Regions from separate parts of the Rhizobium sp. FG96 genome, predicted to be linked through region 3. Evidence: predicted binding sites of a transcription regulator. Region 3 holds the regulator's gene; each other region holds the start of a gene.
The links. The regulator LexA, encoded in region 3, represses DNA repair genes until DNA is damaged. The targets are predictions, from matches to a motif close to TGTTCNNNNTGTGTTCNG.

Region 1: ACODR6_RS13925 (2'-5' RNA ligase family protein) is a predicted target of LexA. The motif match lies at 1,599-1,616, and genes of this name have one in related genera.
Region 2: ACODR6_RS21235 (ribonuclease T2 family protein) is a predicted target of LexA. The motif match lies at 2,053-2,070, and genes of this name have one in related genera.

What each region holds. Positions count from the first base shown of each region.
Region 1 covers NZ_JBMDIL010000006.1:176,666-180,874, forward strand. The annotation lists gene ACODR6_RS13920 (M14 family metallopeptidase) at 1-838, opposite strand, end outside; gene ACODR6_RS13925 (2'-5' RNA ligase family protein) at 913-1,533, opposite strand; gene ACODR6_RS13930 (methylated-DNA--[protein]-cysteine S-methyltransferase) at 1,719-2,282, shown strand; gene guaA (glutamine-hydrolyzing GMP synthase) at 2,299-3,861, opposite strand; gene ACODR6_RS13940 (5'-methylthioadenosine/S-adenosylhomocysteine nucleosidase) at 3,956-4,209, opposite strand, start outside.
Region 2 covers NZ_JBMDIL010000011.1:44,108-48,316, reverse strand. The annotation lists gene ettA (energy-dependent translational throttle protein EttA) at 1-1,171, opposite strand, end outside; gene ACODR6_RS21235 (ribonuclease T2 family protein) at 1,308-2,036, opposite strand; gene ACODR6_RS21230 (alpha/beta fold hydrolase) at 2,189-3,121, shown strand; gene ACODR6_RS21225 (DMT family transporter) at 3,150-4,088, shown strand; gene caiB (succinate--glutarate CoA-transferase) at 4,108-4,209, shown strand, end outside.
Region 3 covers NZ_JBMDIL010000021.1:56,624-60,832, forward strand. The annotation lists gene kdsA (3-deoxy-8-phosphooctulonate synthase) at 92-937, opposite strand; gene ACODR6_RS30375 (VOC family protein) at 934-1,812, opposite strand; gene lexA (transcriptional repressor LexA) at 2,017-2,730, shown strand; gene ACODR6_RS30385 (ComEC/Rec2 family competence protein) at 2,711-4,209, opposite strand, start outside.

The DNA of each region.
Region 1 (4,209 bases), on a different contig from region 3:
AGAGTACGGTGCCGGCCACCGGTGTACGGATCATCTCGATATTGTCCAGCGGTGCCGCCGGGCCGCTAAAGGGTGCGAGCGGCTCTGTTTCGCCGGTCACCGCGCCGCGTGCGGCGAGGAAGGCATAGAGCCCATCCGCATCGGCGCTTGCCATGCCGGGATAGACATCGCGGCGGCCGCGCAGCTCCAGCGTGGTCGAAAGCTTGCCCGGCAGACGGCTGCGCTTCTCGCCGGGAACTTCGTATTTCCAGGCAAATCCGACAGCCTCCTCGAAGGCCGAGCTTTCGCCATCCGACAGCAGCACGGCATCCATCGACAGCGCGCTCGCCAGATCGCTCGCCTCCGGCCAGAAGGCCTCGTCGATATAGGCATATTGCAGCGACTCGTCATCGCAATGCAGGTCAAGCACCAGATCGGCGCCGAGTGCCATATGGATCAGCTCGCGCTTCAGGCGGTCTGCGGCGCGGTAGCGGTCAAGGCTTTCGATCAGGCCGGCGCGGTCGCGCAGCGAAATCAGCGGGAAATCGCGATTGAAATTGGTGCGCGTGCCCAAGTCGAAGCGGCCCTGCATCTCGCCGAAATGTGACTGCGCGGCGCCGATCGGATTGGCCTGCGGCACGACGGTGATGTCGCTTGCGATCCGTCCCTCGCTCTCCGCCTTGCGCAGCTTGCCGCAGAGAAAGTGCAGCACGGCCGTTCCTGGCAGTTCGTTGGAATGGAGTGCTGCCTGCAGATAGATCTTCGGTGCCTGCGGATCGTTGCCCTTGAAATGCAGCACCGGCAGGCGCCACTCGATACCCGGCGTATCGCCGGGAATGATGATTTCGCGAATATCCACTGTTCAGCACTCCCAAATTCTCTGTGCAGGAGCTTTAAGCAACTCCACCGGCACCGCGCAAGCGCCAATGGAGCCTAGCCCAGCAGCGGCCATTCCTCGATGTCCACATGCCGGCCCTCGCCGGTGAGGCTGTTGATCAGCACGAAGGACTTTGCCATCCAGGCGATCGGCTCCGCCAGGATCGTTTCCGGCACGCTGCGATAGTCGTAGAGCAGCGTCATATGTGGCTCAAGTTTCGGCTGAACCCGAACGCTGACACCGCGGTTCATCGGCGCCAGCGCCAGCTGCGCATGAAGTGCCAGGATCTCCTGCCGTCCTTCGTCGGCCCGCAGCACGAGCGCCGGTTTGCCCTGACGGAAGCTGACCGCACGGCGAAAGGTCAGCTTGAAAGGCCGCATCCGAACGGCCGCTGCCGCCGCCAGCCCGTCAAAAAGCATGCTCGGCGGAATCTCGTCCCATTCGCCGAGATGGCAGAGCGAGACATGGAGAAGCCGCTTCGGCCGCGCTCTCTCCCGCAGACCAAAGCGGCGGCGCAGCTCGCCTGCCAGCCGCCTTGCCTGTTCGGCGGCGCGCTCGTCTGGGCGCAGAGCGAAATAGACGTTGCAGGGCTTGTGCGCCGGTCCACCGGCGCGGCTTGGCGGTATTTCACTGGCCGGTGGTCCGAACGTGAATTCGCTCTGGTTTTGTGCTCTCATCGTCAATCGGCCTTCGCCGCCTCCTCGTGAAGGCCAAAAGGCTAGCAAGGCGGGTGGTGATTGACAAGAACAAAAAGAGAACAAATAATCGCTCCAACGCTACCCCTGTGCATCAGGCAAGAAACGGGTTGAAGCTCCGCTGTGCGCATACGATCTTGAGGACAGTCAATCATGGAGGTTGCGTCATGAGCGAGGCAACGCATCACTACTGCATATTCAAGACCGCTGGCGGCTATTGCGGCATCGCCTGGAATGCGGCCGGAATCATCCGCTTCCAGCTGCCGACAAAGACTGAAAGTTCGACCGAACAGCTCTTGCTGCGGCGCCTGTCGTCAGGCGTGAGCGCCGATCCGCCGGCCGCGGTCGGAGCGACGATCGAGTCCGTCAAACGCTACTTCGCCGGAGAGACTGTGGACTTCTCGGATGTGGTGGTGGATCTGTCCAATCAGGACGAGTTCTTCCGCGAAATTTATGCCGCCGCCCGCCGTGTCGGTTGGGGCCGGACGACGACCTATGGCACGCTCGCCAAGGAACTCGGCCGCGGTCCGGAAGCGGCCCGCGACGTCGGCCAGGCCATGGCCAAGAACCCGGTCGCACTGATCATCCCCTGCCACCGCGTCCTCGCCGCCGGCGGCAAGATTGGCGGCTTTTCGGCCCCTGGCGGGTCGAATTCGAAGGTAAGGATGCTGGAGCTCGAAGGCGTCAATCTGGGCCCGCCCGAGCCGGCCCAGCAGTCGCTTGGCTTCTAGGCCGTGGGAGTGAGAATCACTCCCACTCGATCGTGCCGGGCGGCTTGCTCGTCACGTCGTAGACCACGCGGTTGATACCGCGCACTTCGTTGATGATGCGGGTGGCGGCGCGGCCGAGGAATTCCATGTCGTAATGATAGAAATCCGCCGTCATGCCGTCGACCGAGGTGACGGCGCGCAGCGCGCAGACGAATTCGTAGGTGCGGCCGTCGCCCATGACGCCGACGGTCTGGACCGGCAGCAGCACGGCGAATGCCTGCCAGATCGCGTCGTAGAGGCCGGCCTTGCGGATCTCGTCGAGATAGATGGCATCGGCTTCGCGCAGGATCTCCAGCTTTTCGCGGGTGATGCCGCCCGGGCAACGGATCGCGAGACCCGGACCCGGGAACGGGTGGCGGCCGATGAAGCTATCGGGCAGGCCGAGCTCCTTGCCGAGTACGCGTACTTCGTCCTTGAAGAGTTCGCGCAGCGGCTCGACGAGCTGCATGTTCATGCGCTCCGGCAGACCGCCGACATTGTGGTGCGACTTGATCGTCACCGAGGGGCCGCCGGTGAAGGAAACGCTTTCGATGACATCAGGGTACAGCGTGCCCTGACCGAGGAAATCGGCGCCGCCGAGCTTCTTGGCCTCTTCCTCGAAGGTCTCGATGAACAGGCGGCCGATGATCTTGCGCTTGGTCTCCGGGTCGGAAACGCCTTCGAGTTCGCCGATGAACTTGTCGGAGGCATCGACATGGATCAGGTGCAGATTGTAGTGTTCGCGGAACATGGCGACGACATTGGCCGCCTCGTCCTTGCGCATCAGGCCGTGATCGACGAGCACGCAGGTGAGCTTGTCGCCGATGGCCTCGTGGATCAGCAGGGCCGCAACCGAGCTGTCGACGCCGCCCGAGAGCGCGCAGAGGACGCGCTTGTCGCCGACCTGCTTGCGGATCTCGTCGACCGCCTTCTGGCGGTATGCCGACATAGACCAGTCGCCCTTGATGCCGGCGATGTTGTGAATGAAGTTGCCGATCAGCTTGGCGCCATCGGGCGTGTGCACCACTTCCGGGTGAAACTGCACGCCGTAATACTTGCGCTTCTCGTCGGCGATGAAGGCGTAGGGCGCGTTCGGCGAGGTCGCCACGACCTTGAAGCCTTCAGGCAGCGCCGTGACGCGGTCGCCGTGGCTCATCCAGACCTGGTGGCGCGAACCCTTCGACCAGAGGCCTTCGAACAGCTTGCTGTCTTCGTCGACCTCGAGGAAGGCGCGGCCGAATTCGCGGTGATGGCCGCTCTCGACCTTGCCGCCGAGCTGCATGCACATCGTCTGCTGGCCGTAGCAGATACCGAAGATCGGCAGGCCGCTGTCGAAGATGATCTGCGGCGCACGGGGCGATCCCTCATCGACCGTCGAGGCCGGGCTGCCGGACAGGATCACGGCTTTCGGCTGGAGGCGCTTGAAGCCCTCTTCGGCGGATTGGAAGGGAACGATCTCGCAGTAGACCCCCGCTTCGCGCACGCGGCGCGCGATCAGCTGGGTTACCTGGCTGCCGAAATCGACGATGAGAACGCTGTCGGGATGTGCTGTCTGGGTCATGGCGAGCCTTTAATGAAAAGCACCCGTTCTTGCAATGCGGGAAATCGGGGCGTGGCGGATTTTATTGTCCCGATTGTCCCTGCTATCAAGGCTTTCAGAACCAGAATACGCCGTCTTCCAGCGCCGTAAACAGGCTGTCCACGGCATAGGAAAGCTTGCGGTCGACGACGTGAAGATACTCGGTCCAGCCGGAAATATGCTGCAGCTCCTCGACGCCGTCGGAAATGCCGCGCAGGCCAATCAGCGGCAGATTATATCCCTGGCAGGCGCGCAGGATCGCAAAGGTTTCCATGTCGACCATATCGGCGGCGATCTCGGCATAGGCGGGACCTGAGATCACGTTGCCGC
Region 2 (4,209 bases), on a different contig from region 3:
CATCGCGGCTCTGGTCGACATAACCGAGATGCACGGTTTCACCGATGCGGATAGAACCCTCGTCCGGGGTTTCCTGGCCGGTGATCATCTTGAACAGCGTCGACTTGCCGGCGCCGTTCGGGCCGATGATGCCGACGATGCCGCCCGGCGGCAGCTTGATCGACAGGTCGTTGATCAGAGTGCGGCCGTCAAAGCCCTTCTTGATGCCTTCGAGTTCGATGACCACCTGGCCGAGACGCTCGGAGACCGGGATGATGATCTGCGCATCGCCGGGACGGATGTTCTCGGCGGCATCGACCAGCTGTTCGTAGGCCTTGATACGGGCCTTGGACTTGGCCTGGCGAGCCTTCGGGCTGGAGGCGATCCATTCCTGTTCGCGCGACAGCGCCTTCTGGCGGCCGGCTTCTTCGCGGGCTTCCTGCTGCATGCGCTTGGCCTTGGCCGTTAGGTAGGCAGAATAGTTGCCTTCGTACGGAATGCCGCGGCCACGGTCGAGCTCCAGGATCCAGCCGGTGACGTTGTCGAGGAAGTAGCGGTCGTGGGTGATCATCATCACGGCGCCCGGATAATCGCGCAGGTGCTTTTCCAGCCAGGCGATGGTCTCAGCGTCGAGATGGTTGGTCGGTTCGTCGAGTAGCAGCAGATCCGGCTGCGACAGAAGCAGGCGGCAGAGCGCGATACGGCGGCGTTCACCACCCGAGAGATTGGTGACCTCGGCATCCTTCGGCGGGCAGCGCAGCGCTTCCATCGCCATCTCGACCTGCTGTTCGAGATCCCAGAGGTTCTGGCTGTCGATGATGTCCTGGAGCTTGGCGCCCTCTTCCGCCGTCTCGTCGGAATAGTTCATCATCAGCTCGTTGTAGCGGTCGAGCACGGCCTGCTTGTCGGCAACGCCTTCCATGACGTTTTCGAACGCGGTCTTGCTTGGATCGAGCTTCGGCTCCTGTTCGAGGTAGCCGACGGTCGCACCTTCGGCGAGCCAGGCTTCACCGGTATATTCCTTGTCCTGACCGGCGATGATGCGCAGAACGGTCGACTTACCGGCGCCGTTCGGGCCGAGAATACCGATCTTGGCGTCCGGGTAGAACGACAGGTTGACGTTTTCGAGGATCTTCTTGGCGCCGTAAGACTTGTTAAGTCCCGACATATGATAAATGAACTGACGTGCCATCTGTGAACTGCTCCAGGCGCAAACTTTAAAACCGTGCCGCTATGTAGGCGAAACGGGCGCGCCGGGCAACGCCGAAACCGGTATTGCTACCGGATTTCGGGCCTCACGATTGCGTCCCTGCCAGATTTAGCGGCGCCTAGAAGCCTGCCACATCGACGATCCCCTCGTTGCAGCCGAACGACGTCCGCCCTGCACCCTGGATCAGCTTGCCGAGACCGGCGTTCATATCCGTCACCGCATCCTCCGAGAGGCCGATCGTCAGCTCGCTGATGACCCGCACCCCGCCTGCCCTGCGGCAGCTCATCTTGACGCGGTCGCTGGCGCCGGCGCCGAAACTCTTGTCGAACGCCGCCTTGATCTGCTCGGCGGTCACCATCTTGCCGGTATTGGCGGCGAAGAGATCGCGCACCGCCGAGCCGTTGAGATCGCCCATCAGCCGCACAGCGATGGCGAAATAGGCGTCGGCCGAAAGCTTGGTGCAGGTGCCGTGCTTGGTCCATTCATGGCGCTCCAGCGCCGATTGCGTTCCCGGCATCGCCTTGGCGAGTGCCGCCGCATTCTCGGGCGTCAGCTTGACCTCGGGAAGCGAGCGCCAGTCGCCATCCTTGTCGGCCGCCTGCTGATCTCCGGGAACTCCGCAGTAATTCTGCCGCATCGGCCAGAGGCCGTGTAGCGAAAAGTTCGTCGCATCGTAGCGCTCGGCCGTCTGGCTGGCGCATTCGGCTTTCTTCTGGTTGGTCTGGCAGAAGGCCGGCTGCCAGCTGGCGGCGAGAATGAAGCGGGTGCGCCCCTCCTGCGCCATCGCCGAACCGGCGGAGAAACCCGACAACGCAAGCATCACGGCAACAACAAGGAACCTGCTCATCTCCACCCTCTGAAAATAGAACAATACACGAACAAATAAGCATGAAGCTCGCCTCCCCGCAACCCTGAATCGCATGAATTTCCCCTGCATATCGTCGCAGCGACGCTTGCATTTGCCGCCCGATCTGCTCTGGTACCGGCCGGGAGGACCGAATGTTTTCGCAAACACAATGGCTTAAGAGACCGGACGCGACGCTTGCCTTTCATCATGAGGCGGCGGCAGAGGGCGCGGCACGCGCCATCCTGATCGTCTGCCACGGCCTTGCCGAACATTCGAAACGATACGAGCGCTTCGCCGCGGCGATGGCCGCCCGCGGCTATCACGTCTTCGCCCACGACCACCGCGGCCACGGCGAAACGACGGCGCCCGATGCGCCGATCGGCCAGTTCGCGAGACGGAACGGCGTAACCCGCGTCCAGGAAGACGTCGTCGCCATGCGCGATCACGCCACCGGCCTCTATCCCGGCCTGCCCGTCATCCTCTTCGGCCATTCGATGGGCGGACTGATCGCGCTCAACACGGCGGTCTCCTACCCCGAAAAATTCAATGCCGTCGCAGTCTGGAATTCGAACTTCGCCGTCGGCGCAGCGGGTCGCGCGGCGCAGGCCATCCTGCTTGCCGAGAAAGCCTTGAAGGGCTCGGATGTGCCGAGCGGCCTCTTGCCGAAGCTGACCTTTGCCGCCTGGGGCAAGGCCATCCCCGGCCATCGCACCGCCTTCGACTGGCTGTCGCACGATCCCAACGAAGTCGACAACTATATCGCCGATCCGCTCTGCGGCTTCGATGCCTCGGTATCGCTGTGGCTCGACATTTTCGAGCTGACCTTCCGGGCGCCGAAGACCGAGCATCTGAACCGGCTGCCGAAATCCCTGCCGATCAATCTTGTTGGCGGCGGACAGGATCCGGCGACCGAGCACGGGAAAGCCACAGGATGGCTGTCAAACCATTTGAAACGGCATGGCTTCTCCCGTATCACCACTGAAATATATCAGGACGCCCGGCACGAGACCCTGAACGACACCGGCGCCGCGGCGGCCATCTCGGCCTTCGCCGATTGGTGCGATGGCGTGACGGCACGCTCCTGAGAGCCCCGCAGACAAGAATGGTACGGCAATGAAGACGACAGCATCCTCCGAAGTCACCATGGGCCTGATGCTCATGCTTCTCTCGGTGCTGTTCTCGCCGCTGATCGATATCTTCGCCAAGCTGGCGATCGCCACCGTGCCATCGGCCGAGATCACGGCCGCCCGCTTCGCGGTGCAGGCGATCTGCATGCTGCCGGTCGTCATCTGGCGCAAAAACCTAGCCGATCTCTCGTGGCGGCAGACCTTCTATCACGCGATCCGCGGGATCATCATGACCATCTCGATGATCTCTTTCGTCGCCACGCTGAAATACATGTCGGTCGCCGATGCGATCGCCATCTTCTTCGTCGAGCCGATCATCCTGACGATCCTCAGCAGCATCTTTCTCGGCGAAGCCATCGGCTGGCGGCGCTACACGGCCTGCGGCGTCGGCTTCTTCGGGGCGATCTTGATCATCCAGCCGAGCTTCCAGGAAGTCGGCTTCGTCGCGCTTCTCCCCGTCGTCAGCGCCGTCTGCATCGCCATCTCGGCGATGATGAATCGGGCGCTGGCGCAGCGCGAGGATCCCTGGGTCATGCAGTTCCAGATGGGCCTCTGGGGCCTCTTCTTCTGCTGCATCATTCTCTATATCGGCGAAAGCAGCGGCTCGGATGTGTTCGATCCGGTCATGCCCTCGGCGCTTGCCTTCTTCTATCTCGCCGGCGTCGGCGTCATGGCGGCGATCGCCGGCATTCTCGGCGTTTATGCCTATCGCGCCGCCCCCGCCTCGACGCTGGCGCCGCTGCAATATTTCGAGATCGTCTCGGCGACGATCTTCGCCTGGCTGGTCTTCGGCGATTTCCCGGATGCGCTGAAATGGCTCGGCATCCTGATCATCATAGCGTCGGGCCTCTACATCATCTGGCGCGAGCGGCGCTTTGCATCCAAGCCCGTATCCGATACATCTGAGGCAACACGGGCGCCGTAAAACCGCCCGCGGGAGGAACATGACGGCCACCAGCAAAAAGCCGCCGCTTGATGGCATCAGGGTGATCGAGCTCGCCCGCGTGCTCGCCGGTCCCTGGGCCGGGCAGATGCTGGCCGATCTC
Region 3 (4,209 bases):
CGTTTTCACAGCCGTTTTTGAGCCGCCTAACATGCCTTCGTTTCAGGCCACCTGCGTGGCCTATTACAAGATCATGTCAGCCTTTTGAATGTCAGGCCGACTTTGCGATCGCATCGAAGGCCAGAAGCTTTTCGAGAAGCCGCGGCATATCCTTCAGATAGACCATGTTAGGGCCATCCGACGGCGCATTGTCAGGATCTTGATGCGTCTCGACGAAGACGCCGGCAACGCCGACGGCGACGGCCGCACGCGCCAAGGTCTCGACGAATTCGCGCTGGCCGCCGGTAGATCCGCCCTGCCCGCCCGGCTGCTGCACGGAATGCGTGGCATCGAAGATCACAGGCGCGCCCATGGCCGCCATGATCGGCAGCGAGCGCATGTCGGAGACCAGCGTGTTGTAGCCGAAGGAAGCGCCGCGCTCGCAGAGCAGGATGTTCGGGTTGCCCGTCTCGTTCAGCTTGGCGAGAACATTCTTCATGTCCCAGGGCGCCAGGAACTGCCCCTTCTTGACGTTGACGGCGCGGCCGGTCTTGGCCGCAGCAACGAGAAGGTCGGTCTGGCGGGAGAGGAAGGCCGGGATTTGCAGGATGTCGACGACGGTTGCGACCTCTGCACACTGCTCCTCGGTATGGATATCGGTCAGAACCGGGAAGCCGAATTCTTTCTTCAGGTCAGAGAAGACTTCGAGCGACTTTTCGAGGCCGATGCCGCGCTGCGCCGAAAGCGAAGTGCGGTTCGCCTTGTCGAAGGAAGACTTGTAGACGAGGCCGATGCCGAGCTTCTTGCAGAGTTCGCTCAGAACACCGGCGATCATGAAGGCATGTTCGCGGCTTTCCATCTGACAGGGGCCAGCGATGATCGACAGCTTGCCGTCATTGGAAAAGGTAACGCGGCCAGCGCCTTCGCCGACGGCGACTTCTGCATTGGTGTTGCTCATTGGGTCTCCTCGAAGGCGAAGATCGCGCCTTGTCCCGGCGCCGGCTTCACCAATAGACGATTGTTCGTATTCACGTAGGTGATCCCGTTAGCAGCCAAATGCGCCGCTGTCACGGCCAGATCAGCGACCGCAAAGACGATTGCCCGCGCCCGCAGGCCGTTATCGGTGCCGAGCGGCTCGACATCGAAATAGGCCTCCATCCCTTCTTCGGAATAGATAGCGATCCGGACATTGCTGAGGGCGAAGGAAAGGCCGAAGGCGGCCTCACTGGGCGCCACGCCGCCGCTTGCCGTCTGCAGCAGCGACGCGAAGGCATCGGGTTCGTCTGCGCTCATTGCAATCTCGACGATGCCGAGAACGCCGTTGGCATGAGTCTCCAGCGCCTTGCGATCGGCCGGAAAGGCGTTGATCCGCTGGCAGGCGAAAAAGAAGACATCGGGCGCCCTGAGATCAGCGGCAAAGGCGAGCTTGAAGGCGCCGGTCGCCTGCGTTCCATCGGGCATGACGATAGGGCGCGAGAACTCCACCATGTCACCGCCGCTCAGCTGCGCGCCATCATAGGCGGCCTTGTCCGCATCGGCATCGTCAGTGCCGAAGACGACTGCCGAAAAGCCATCATCGCCGCAGCGGAAGCGGAAGGCCTGATCGCGGGCGATGAAGCTGTTGCCTTTCGCGGCAGCCACGTCGCACTCGCCCTGGCTCGCGATGCCGAGCGGCTCGAGATAGGTCTTGTCGGAGAGAAAGACGCAGGCATTCTCCGTTCCGAACGGATGACGGCCATTGGCGGCGACGGTGAAACCTAGACGGCCGAGTCGCTCGCGGGCGAAATCGATATGGGTGACGGGCAGTACCAGATGATCGAGCGGATGCGTCATGGCGGTTCCCTCCGATGAAGCCGGCAGAGATTTGCACGCCGCGCCGGGCAAAGCGCAAGCGCGGATAACCAATCCGGCAAAGAAACTTTCAAAAATGACGAAAAATGATGGGAAGTTTTACCAATATTTAGGCACTTGCGGAACACATATGGAACATATAGTGTCCGTTCTGGCTTTGTTTCACGAATCTGGGGAAAGACTTCGATGCTGACGCGCAAACAACAGGAGCTTCTCCTCTTCATTCACGAGCGGATGAAGGAGTCCGGCGTACCGCCGTCCTTCGATGAAATGAAGGATGCGCTCGACCTCGCCTCCAAGTCCGGGATCCATCGCCTGATCACGGCGCTCGAGGAGCGCGGCTTCATTCGCCGCCTACCGAACCGCGCCCGCGCACTCGAAGTCATCAAGCTGCCGGAGGCCTACAGCCCCAGCATCCAGCCGCGCCGCGGTTTCTCGCCGAGCGTCATCGAAGGCAGCCTCGGCAAGCCGCAACCCGTTGCGCCGCCGAAGCCGGCGAACGAAGACAATAGCAGCTCGATCTCGGTTCCCGTCATGGGCCGCATCGCCGCCGGTGTGCCGATTTCCGCGATCCAGCAGAATACCCACGACATCACCGTTCCCGCCGATATGCTCGGAAACGGTGAGCACTATGCGCTTGAAGTCAAGGGCGACTCGATGATCGAGGCCGGCATCTTCGACGGCGACACCGTCATCATCCGCAATACCAATACCGCCAATGCCGGCGATATCGTCGTCGCCCTTGTCGACGATGAAGAAGCAACGCTGAAGCGCTTCCGCCGCAAGGGCGCATCGATCGCGCTCGAAGCAGCCAACCCGGCCTACGAGACCCGCATCTTTGGACCTGATCGCGTCAAGGTTCAGGGCAAGCTTGTCGGCCTTATCCGCCGCTATCACTAACGGTGATCTCATCACCGTTAAAAGTGCCGCTGCGCCAATCATAGGCGCGGTGGCGGGTCCAGGGGCGGTCGAGATCCTCGAAGGATCCGGTGACCGCTGCAGCGCCTCCATCAAAGCGCAGTTCGACAGAGCCTGTCTTTCTTAAAGTAGCGCCGGTGAAGAGCAGCGCGCCAGAGCGGCAGCTTTCAAGCCGCAGGCGCACGGGTGTGACAACGATATCGGATGCATCGCAGGCGGGGCCGAGGTAAGCGGCATTGTCGATGACCGTCAGCACCGAGCCGTTTCCAAGCTTTGCCGTGCACCAGGCTTTCTTTGCGCAGGAAAACCGCTCTTCCCTGGCGTTCACCGCAATGGCGCTCTGCGCTTCCTGCTCTTGCGCTGGTGTCAGCTTTAGCCTTTCGCCTGGCGGCGCGGTGGGGACCGATGCTGATGTGATGAAGATCGGCTCGCGATGGCTGTCCAGCACTAGCGCCCGTTTCCACTGGTCGAAGATGAAACCCGGCGGGCGCTCGCGATTGGTAGCGATTGCACTGGAACCGACGATCCCCGCCATGCTGCCGTCCTCAGCAATGACGATCTTCGGTGGCGGCTTTTCCGGAAGCGTGACAACAGTCAGCGTCGATAGGACCATGATTGCCGTGCCTATATGCCTCAGCCGGGTGCGCAGCAGGGTCAATAACAGGAAGCCCGCGACCGCGGCCGGGAAATACCAGGCAGGCAATCGGCCGACGCCGATATCACCGCCCCAGGACGAGACGGTCTTGGCGATCGCGATCACTAGATCGAGACCGAAGCCGACCACCTGCCAGGCCCAGGCATCCAGCCCAAACGGCATCAAGAGCATTGCAAACAGCCCGGCCGGCATGATGACGAAGGAGATGACGGGCATGGCTGCGAGATTGGCAGGCAAGCCATAGGCCGTCAGCCGGTGAAAATGCTCGATCGAAAACAGTGCCGTCGAGAAGCCGCCGATGACGGAGGTGAGCAGGATGCCACCGAAAAAGCCGGCTGCGGCTGACATGAACCTGACGAGGCGCAATTTCGCAAATGGCTTGTCGCGCGCCGGCCGCTCCTTCCAGAGCGCATAGCCGGCGACCAGCGCCAGCGTCGCGGCAAAGGACATCTGAAAGCTCGGCCCCATGATTTCTGAGGGCGAGATGGCGATGATGATCAGTGCCGAGAGCGCCACATTGCGCAAACTGATCGACGGCCGGTCGAAGAACACCGCCGTCAGCATGATCGCCATCATGATGAAGGCGCGCTCGGCGGAAACTGCGAAGCCGGAAATCAGGAAATAGGCGGTGACGGCCGCAAGCGCTCCAGCGGCCGCGATCTTCTTGACCGGATAGGCCTGGGCGACAGACGGAAACAGGCTGAGCAGCGTGCGGAACCCAACGAAGAAGATGCCGGCAGACAGCGCCATGTTGAGGCCCGATATGGCGATGATATGCGCGAGGCCTGATTGCCGGAGTGCCTCCG